3 regions of the Terribacillus sp. DMT04 genome follow, and region 1 is predicted to be linked to each of the others. Evidence: predicted binding sites of a transcription regulator. Region 1 holds the regulator's gene; each other region holds the start of a gene.
The links. The regulator LexA, encoded in region 1, represses DNA repair genes until DNA is damaged. The targets are predictions, from matches to a motif close to CGAACATATGTTCG.

Region 1 (3,289 bases):
TTCCGCTGTAAGACGCGCAGCTTTCTTATCTTTTATTACTGTAACTAGCATATATATGTTAATCACGACAGCAATTGAAATCATTATTGTAAAGCTGTATGAAACGCTTATATGAAAAATGTTACTTACAACATTAAGTAAAGGGAAAATTATTAAGAAACTGAGAAAACGAGTCTTTCTCTTGGGATCTTCCCCTTCCAGTCGATGAGATTTTAAAAAGCTCAGTGACAGCCACGTGATAAACGGTAAATAGTGAACAAGTAAAATAATAATAAATAGGAGCAAATCGAAAACATCCTTCCAGCCGATCAGTTAATCCTTCGTTATTAGCTAATATTATCCAATTAACAATTATTAAAATTTTAACATAAGATTCCATAAATGTAATCAATAAATATATTCCAATATAAAAGGAAAAGTTGGATACTGATACTATGTCATTTGTCAAAAAGGTAATTGAAATTGTTGATTCAGAAGCAAAGGTGATAGGAAAGTCGAGTCCTGCTCGGATTTCTAGCAAAGTTACAGCATTAGCAGCATGCAATCTTTATTAGAAAGGATGCAAAATAATGAACAAAAGGAAGTTTCTTCAGGTACTGGCATTATCCATCATGATGGGGTCACTGCTGCTGTCTGTACTTTTATCATTTTTAACGGAGATACACCCTGATTACATAGATATACTTAAAATAGTTGCTTTGTGTGTTGCGCTGGGTGCGATGATTCTCTCATTTATCGTGAATGACAATTGACTGGTTCAGTAGAGAGGGAACGCAAAAAGCTACTGCGTTCCCTCTGGATTAGCCTCTCGGTGGAAATGGGTCGTTGCCATAAGAGTCGCGTTCTCTTATTTTTCCGTCTTTTCCGTGGATGAAATGCTCTCCTTCTCCTTTCTTCGCGGCTTCTTTCCCGTAACTCATGGCTTCCTTTTGCGTATCAAAATGAGCAGATGCTCTTTTCGCACCTTCTTTTTTCACCTGCCAATTGCCGTTCCCATCAGGTGTAGTATGATAATTCGCCATATTTTCACCTCCACTAGTTGTATACCACCAATGCATCAATTGAATTCCTCTTTTACATGCAGAAATAAATCTCTAAGGACTACCATGATGTATTTATCAACGACATAGCTAAAAGGGCATGAGTTACTTGCTTTATGAAAAATAAGAGCATAGCAAAAGGAGCTTTGGAAAACAGCTTTTGGAAGGTGACGCCAGGAATACTGCTAAGCGCACTCCGCACCGAAATGAAACTAGCGAATAGCAAAGAAGAGGAGCTTGCCTGGTAGGTAAGCTCCTCTTCATTTACACAGCTATTTTATCTTTCTTTAAGATAATAATCATCCGTATTATGCTCATTTTTGCGGTAGCTTCGTGTGTATCCGCATTTACATGTATCAGAAACACTATCAATCTTGTGGCGGCCTCTTATTTTGCAAACTAACTTGTAAATCAGCTTCACGATTCCACCTTCTTTCTAACATTTGGTTATTAAATCATATTCTAATATACCCAAAAAGTGTGTCGAAAATTGCTAGAAAGTATGTAAAATTTATGAAAAAAATCGGCCGAAACCGATTCTACTGAATAGAACGGTATAGGCCGATTACTTTACCGAGAATACTTACATTAGAAAGAATAATAGGATCCATTGTACTGTTCTCCGGCTGCAGGCGGATTTGGTTCTCTTCTTTGAAGAAACGTTTTACAGTTGCTTCATTGTCCTCTGTCATTGCCACAACAATTTCGCCGTTTTGAGCAGTCTGCTGCTGCTTCACAATAACCATGTCGCCATCTAATATGCCTGCTTCAATCATACTTTCTCCAACTACGACTAAGACGAAGATATTATCATCCGGGCCGACGAGATGATTCGGGACCGGCACATACTCTTCAATATTCTCCACTGCTGTAATAGGAATACCAGCAGTGACTTTACCAATTACTGGCGCATAGTTCGGTTCACCGTGAGGAATATCTGTCTGATCCCCGCTCTCAAGCGAGAGAACTTCAATAGCTCTGGGCTTCGTTGGGTCCCGGCGGATAAGTCCTTTTTTCTCCAAGCGGGAAAGATGGCCGTGTACGGTGGAGCTGGATGCCAGCCCGACTGCCTCACCGATTTCTCTAACGGATGGCGGATAGCCTTTATCTAGAACTTGCTCTTTTATGTAAGCTAAAATTGCTTCCTGTCTTTTCGATAGTTTCATCATGTATCGAACACCCCGTGCATATATTTTTATTACATACATTATATCATGATAGATTTCAATATACAAACATCCGTTCGAAAAAACCCCTTGACTAGAACCTGTGTTCGTATATAATGGAATTAACGATAAGAACGCTTGTTCCTAAATATCTATTTTATTTGGAGGAATCTACTATGTTAAAGAAACTATCAAAATCTGATTTGTTCTATTATGTATTATTCGGCTTCACGCTTTTCTTCCTATACTTTACACTTGTGATGAGTGTTTAATTAGCTGAATGAGAGGATACACCAATGAAAGCAGTTATCTATTGCAGAGTTAGTACAGAAAAAGACGAGCAGGCTAGCTCGATTGAACGGCAGCGTGAGGAGCTTATCAGTCTTGCTGCCACATCTAATATTGAGGTCATCGATATCATCGAAGAAAAACAGAGCGGATACGAGATTGAACGGCCCGGTATTTTTAAGATGCTAGATTTATTTACGGCTGGAGAAGCAGATTGCCTTTTAATCCAGGATGAAACACGACTGGGCAGGGGGAATACGAAGATTGCTCTGTTCCACCACCTCCAGAAGCTGGAGGTAATGGTCTATACATTAAATCAGCAAGGCGAATTTCAGCTGTCAGAATCGGATGGTATGGTACTTCGAATCGTAGGAATTGTAGAAGAATACCAGCGGAAGATTCACAATATGAAAATTAAAAGAGGCATGCGGCGCGCCATTGCCGGCGGTTATGATCCGAGTAAGAATCTGAGTAATCAGCAAGCTGCACCTGGCAGAGAACGAATTGAATTCCCGATTGAAGAAGTTGTACGGCTGCGTAACAACAAGCTGACGTTCCATGAAATCAGCTCTGTTCTGCGGGGGATGGGGTTTGCCGTTTCAAAAGCGACCGTACATAGAAGGTACCAGGAGTATGTTTCGCTTGAAACAGACGACACTAGCAGGTAACATAGTTTATGTTAACTTTAATGCTTAAAGGAGCATACACATATGATATCCAAAGACAAATTGGCGCGCATCAATGCGTTAGCACATAAAGCAAAAACAGAAGGTCTCTCTTTAGGGGAACAGAAAG
Region 2 (3,289 bases), 1.7 Mb from region 1:
GATGGCATACTTCTTTGACGGCTTCGCCAATGCCTCCAGCATTGCAGCTGGCCGAGCACTTGGCGAACGCAATGAAAAACTCTTCTCGCAGTCACTGCGGCTGTCTTTACAGTGGGGAATAGGTTTAGGTATTACACTTGCGCTTGTTTTCCTAGCAGGAAAGCAGTGGATTTACCCGCTCTTTTCGAACCAGCAGCATATTATTGATTTAACCAGCACATATGCAAACTGGCTTGTTCTGTTTCCGCTTGTTGCTAGTCTTGGCCTTGTTTATTACGGTGTATTCACCGGCATGACAGAAGTAAGGTTCGTGCGTAATTCCATGATATTAGCAGTGCTGCTTTATCTGGCTGCACTATTCCTGTTTCAGCCGCTGGGCAACCATGGACTTTGGCTCGCTTTCCTGCTGTTCAGCCTTGGACGCTCTGTTTTTCTTATCCTTTATGTACCAAAGCTGCGCCGCCTGTTTAAACAAACGGCAGCAGCATAAACTCAAGCTTGGTGACCGCCAATTTTTGTACTGCGCTCAATTGTCATTCCGGCAGCTTTATAACTGCTGGCGCGCAGTATGGCAGTCGTTCCAAAGCGAGCGCGGATTTGATCCATTGCTTTGCTCAAATCTTTTTGCTTGCTTTTGTCCTCAAACAAGCTGAGCTGCGTTGCTTCCTCATTATATAAATTGGTCAGGGAGACAGACACACGTCTGACTTCGTGGCCTTTTTGGTAATTCTCATAAAATAACTCCAAGCACAACTTATACATATCCGTCGTCAAATTGGATGGACTGGTAAAAGAACGAGAGCGGCTGAATCCTCCGCCGTACTGACTTGCATATCCGACAGACAGGTGTACGGTATTGCCTTCCTTCTTATCTCTTCTTGCTCTCCTGCAAGCCTCTTCGCACAGCTCCAAAATGATTGTCGGGATTTCTTCCCCCTGATAATTGCGAAGCAAGGTAATGCCATGTCCATAGCTCTTCTGCTCTTGTTTAACAAAATCACCAAGCACTTCACTTTCATCAATTCCCCATGCATGCCAATACAACTGCTCTCCCATAACACCATACCGTTTTTTTAACTGTTCCAAAGAAGCATTTGCCAAATGGCCAAGTGTGACAATGCCCATTCTGTTTAAATTTCGCTGCATTCGGCGCCCTATTCCCCAAATATCTTGTATCGGAACAGGCCATAATAAGCGTGGAACATCTTGATAACGACAAACAGCTATGCCAGAAGCCTGCTTTTTTGCGTGAATATCCATGACAACTTTAGCGAGAAACTTATTATCCCCAATACCGATTGCTGCCGTAACGCCAAATTGCTCCAATATATCAGCTTGCAGCTTAGCTGCTGTTTCTTCTGCTGATCCGTGCAGCTGTTCCGTCCCATCAAGTGTTACCCAAAACTCATCGACCGAGTAGACGTGGATGGCCTCCATCGGTACATACTCGTGAACCAGCTCCGTAATCGCTACGGAAACTTCTAAATAGTCCTTCATATGCGCTTCTGCAATCACGATGTCCGGATCTTCCGGCAGTTCAAAATAACGACTTACATTACTAACACCATGCTTTTTCTTCAATGCAGGACTTGCTGCTAGTACAATACTGCCAGGCCGCTTCGTATCTCCGACTACCGCAAGCAATGTCGTCATCGGGTCCAAGCCGCGCTTCACACATTCTACACTGGCATAAAAACTCCGCATATCCACACATAGCAGCTCATGCTGCTGAAATCCGCTGTAATCCATTCTCTCCACCTCCAAAAAGGGAACAAATGTTCTTGTTAATAGCTTACTCGATTTCTGGCGGTTATAGTAGCTGTAATTTTTGGATAGAGAGGAAAATGAGGAAAGAGTCTGCTTCCAACAGCTGAAAATCATACTATATTTTGGTATTATAGTTATGTAATAGGTGTTTTTTGAATAATTAAGAGGTGGGTATTGGATGAAAAAATGGCTAACTTTATTCTATATAGCGGCATTTTTAGCAAGTGCTGAGCTTATCTATCAGTTCGTTCAAGAAGTCAGCATTAACTGGTTTTATTTCGTCATATTAATTAGTCAGATAGGTGCTATATATGCAGCAAAGAAAGAACAGAAAGAGCAAGTCGCCGAATAACGTAGGCATATGTAAATAGAGATTGGAACAAAATAAGATTACTCCATCTTAAAAGCGAACAATTAATACATCTTAATGCAGTCCTTTGACGGCTGCTGCCTTTCCAACTTTTGCTGTTACCATTGAGCAAGCCTAGCTTTTGATGCAAGACACCGACAAGAAAATCGCTTCATATTTTCGAGGAGTCTGTGTTCTAGCTCTACACTAGTGAAGATTTCCCATACACAAATCAGCGTAGGAAATACACGGAGACTCCCGCAGTGCGTTCTTTGCACAAGGTGGCTCCCCAGCCGCCCGCAGGAAAGCGGATTGTATTTCCGAAGCGGTGCTCTATCTAAGTATCTAGTGCGAAAAATCCAAACAACGCTGCAATTAACAGCAGTATTGTTTGGATTTTCATGCAACTATTTTTTATTCCTTTTATGCTTCTATCTTTTTAAAGAACTGCGGCAAATGCTCTTTATGTGCTTCCAGCATCTCATCCACAATTTTCTTCGCTGTCTCATCAGAAGGAACTAGCGGGTTGATTGTCATTGCCAGCAGCGCCGTATTGTAGTCACCTGTTACGGCAGCTTCTGCTCCAACACGCTCAAATGACTTTATTTGCTGAACGAGTCCGCGTACAGCAACAGGCAAGTCACCAATTCCGATAGGTTTTGGACCATCTTTTGTAATGACACTGTTGATTTCAATGGCTGAATCATTCGGAATGCTTTGAATCGCACCGTTATTCACTGTGTTCACTGTTTGGATATCGCGTTTGTCATTGTAAATCGAGTTGATTAAGCTGCAGGCTGCATCACTGTAGTATGCACCGCCGCGCTTGGACAGCTGTTCTGGTTTATGCGCCAAATTTGGATCTTTATAAAGCTCGAACAAGTCACGCTCTACGCCTTGCACAACCTCAGCACGAGTTCCTTCGCTATCCGCTGATTCCAGCTCCGCTTCCAGCATGCTGGATGTTTTATAATAATAACGGTGGTATGGACAAGGAATCGCCTTCAATCCTTTGATAAAACCCGGCTCCCAATCCATCGCTTTGATATTTTGCATCGTCATTTTATTCTCTTCGCTCGTCATTTTATCAAGCACTGTCTCTGTCACATTCTCGCCGTCCAAGTATACATTCAAACCAAATACCATGTGATTCAGCCCAGCAAAGTCAATATG
Region 3 (3,289 bases), 520 kb from region 1:
GCAGATAGGCCTTAATTTTGTGCTTTCCTTCCTCTACAATCTGGATGTCCTGCTGCAGAACAACAATGGCCATAGATAAAAACAGAAACCGTGATCCCAGCCTGTATTCCGACTCACTAAGACAACGCATTGCCTTCCCTCCCTATTACGAACATATGTTCCATTATACCCGATTGCTTGTAAAGTGAAAACAGGATTATATCGGTAATTTATAATTGATTATCCAAATGCAGGAAAAGAAGGGATGATCCAGCAGACTTTGCATGCTTGGACTTTTCGTATAGAATGGAAAAAAAGATGTTTTTTGCAGGGAATAGGAGAATGGTTAGATGCTCTTAGGCTTTAGTTGGAACGATGTTATGGAAATGTTCCGCAATGGAACATGGGACGATTACGTAAGGTCCCTGTTAGATAAATATGAAAATTTGGGTCCTATACCCGGCATTGCACTTCCCTACTTGGAGAGTTTTCTGCCATTTCTGCCGCTCGTTGTATTCGTCTTAACTAATACAGTGGCATACGGTCTGCTATGGGGCTTTCTATATTCCTGGATTGGTACATCACTTGGCGCAATCTCGGTGTTTTGGCTGATTCGGCGATACCGTCATACACGTATGATCAATTGGCTGCGGAATAATAAGCAAGTAAAGAAAATAACCGAGTGGCTAGACCGTCATGGCTTTGGTCCGCTCTTTATACTGTTATGCTTCCCATTCTCGCCTTCCGCTATCATTAATGTAGTAGCTGGATTATCGAGAGTCAGTCTGCAGCAATTTGTACTGGCGGTTATTCTCGGTAAAGCATTGATGATTTTCTCAATTGCTTATGTAGGGGACAGCCTGAGTTCGTTTGCTGAAAATCCAATAAAAGCTGTTGTTGTAGCGGGAGCGATTATCCTCTTCTGGATAATCGGAAAGTATGTGGAAACGAGATTGAAGAAGAAAAGCAAAAAACTAGAGCAGTCTCATAAGGATTAAAGCATCCTAGCTCGGGGTAAAGTGTTGCAAAACACTTACACCGGAGGAAAACACATGAAAAAGACAAAGCGCTGGAAGTGGTTCCTCTCTTTAGGCGGTATATTGCTTGTGTTCTTCTTTGCTAGAGAATTAATATTTGCGGATTACCGTGTGGACGGACAGTCAATGGAGCCTACCTTGCAGGATGGAAACTTCCTAATGGTAAATAAATTCATGGATGATGCATCCAGTATTCAACGTTTTGATGTCATCGTATTTCATGCAACAAAAGAAGAAGACTATGTAAAGCGAGTCATCGGAATGCCGGGAGATACAGTCGAAGTTCATAATGATCAATTGTTTGTCAATGGTGTATACAGACCCGAACATTACTTGGAAAATTATCGAGATAAAGTTGATGGTCCGCTAACCAGAGATTTTACACTGGAAGAAGTTACGGAGCAAGAAACAGTTCCAGAAGGTATGCTGTTTGTTATGGGTGATAACCGCAGAGATAGCCTGGACAGCCGCTCATTCGGCTTTATACCAATTGAAAAAGTCGTCGGAAAAGTTGACGCCCAGTTTTGGCCAATGTCAGCATCAGGACTTAGTAATTAGAGATTGTAACGCCAGAATCTTAACAAACGAAAAGCCGAGCAATTCTGAGGTATGGTTCCCAGAATTGCTTCGGCTTTTTTAGCTGGACTGCCGGAGGGGAGTTATACCTAAGATGTAATTCTCTACTTAATCGCCATTAAGTTAATTGAGCGTTTTATGCCACTGCTTCCAGTAAATGCAAGCGAACAAACGTGCTTATCTTTTTTCCTTTGCTGCACGTATCGTGGTAAAATAAGAATATTAGATTGGAAGACAGGAGTGAAGCCTAGCATGGGTGTACGTTTTATAATTGGCCGGTCCGGAGCCGGCAAGACACGTGCTTGTCTGGATGAAATCGCAGACAAGCTGCAAACAGACCCAATGGGGCCGAATATATTCTATTTAGTGCCAGATCAAATGACTTTTCAGCAAGAGCAAGCGCTGATCAGACAAACTGGCGTAGAAGGAAGCATTCGGGCACAAGTTTATAGCTTATCCCGGCTGGCCTGGTATGTACTGCAGGAAACGGGCGGGGCAACGAAACAGTTTATTACCTCGACTGGTGTCCAAATGATGCTGCGTAAAATTACAGAGGAAAGAAAATCAGATTGGAATGTGTTTCAGAAGGCGATTGAGAAGAACGGCTTTATGGAACAGCTGGAGAACATGATTACGGAATTGAAGCGTTATCGCATAACACCTGAGCTGCTTCATGATCAGATTCGCGAGATGGAGCAGTTCCAGCAGCCCCATTCTAATGAAGGTTCACTTCGGGACAAGCTGGAAGATATCAGTTATATCTACGATAGACTTACTGCCCTTTTGCGGGATAAATATATTGACAGTGAAGATCAGCTGCATTTGCTGGCATCTAAAATACCGCTGTCCCGTTCCGTGAAGGATTCAGAAATATACTTGGATGGCTTCCATCAGTTCACCCCCCAAGAGCTAGAAGTGATTGGCAGCTTGATGACCGAGGCGAAACAGGTAACGGTGACACTGACATTAGACGGTGCGGATCGTGAGGATGTGGATGAACTGGATTTGTTCGCGCGCACACATGAGACATTTGTGCAGGTAAAGCAAACAGCACAAGAGCGAAATGTGCCAATTACCGCAATAGAGAAACTGGATCCAGCGGAAGGCCGTTTTGGTCATAATCCTGCTTTTCTCCATTTGGAAAAACATTTTGAGACACGTCCGGCTCCTGCTGTAAAAGAAGAAGTGCCGGTAACACTGGCACAAGCGGTCCACCCGCGAGCAGAGGTTGAAGGTGCAGCACAGGAGATTGTGACGCTTGTACGTGAAAAAGGCTATCGCTATCAAGACATCGCCTTACTGCTTAGACAAGCTGATGTATATCACGAATTAATTGAAACTGTATTTGCTGATTATCATATACCAGTATTTATTGACCAGAAGAAACCAATGATTCATCATCCGCTGCTTGAGCTTATTCGTTCTGGAATGGAAGTTGTGGATGGGAACTGGCGTTATGAAGCTGTGTTTCGTGTATTGAAGACAGGTCTCATTCCTAAATCTGATGACGAATACCCGCTAACAGAAGAAGCAATCGATGAACTAGAAAATTATTGTTTGGAATATGGAATTCGTTCTCGAGATCGGTGGCTGCAAAAGGAAGACTGGATCTTCCAGCGTTTCCGCGGATTCGAATCGGGCCGGCAGACAGACAAGGAATTGGAGACGCAAAAGCGGATAAACCATTATCGCCGCCA

Region 2: KS242_RS17105 (Y-family DNA polymerase) is a predicted target of LexA. The motif match lies at 1,769-1,782, and genes of this name have one in related genera.
Region 3: addB (helicase-exonuclease AddAB subunit AddB) is a predicted target of LexA. The motif match lies at 1,757-1,770, and genes of this name have one in related genera.

The regions. Positions count from the first base shown of each region.
Region 1 is NZ_CP077639.1:1,590,338-1,593,626, forward strand. It holds gene KS242_RS08460 (hypothetical protein) at 570-752, shown strand; gene KS242_RS08465 (DUF2188 domain-containing protein) at 801-1,022, opposite strand; gene lexA (transcriptional repressor LexA) at 1,580-2,209, opposite strand; gene KS242_RS08475 (YneB family resolvase-like protein) at 2,503-3,162, shown strand; gene KS242_RS08480 (DUF896 domain-containing protein) at 3,205-3,289, shown strand, end outside.
Region 2 is NZ_CP077639.1:3,338,929-3,342,217, forward strand. It holds gene KS242_RS17100 (MATE family efflux transporter) at 1-490, shown strand, start outside; gene KS242_RS17105 (Y-family DNA polymerase) at 493-1,749, opposite strand; gene KS242_RS17110 (hypothetical protein) at 1,946-2,119, shown strand; gene KS242_RS17115 (6-phospho-beta-glucosidase) at 2,540-3,289, opposite strand, start outside.
Region 3 is NZ_CP077639.1:1,070,631-1,073,919, forward strand. It holds gene KS242_RS05760 (YhjD family protein) at 1-130, opposite strand, end outside; gene KS242_RS05765 (TVP38/TMEM64 family protein) at 330-977, shown strand; gene lepB (signal peptidase I) at 1,032-1,574, shown strand; gene addB (helicase-exonuclease AddAB subunit AddB) at 1,845-3,289, shown strand, end outside.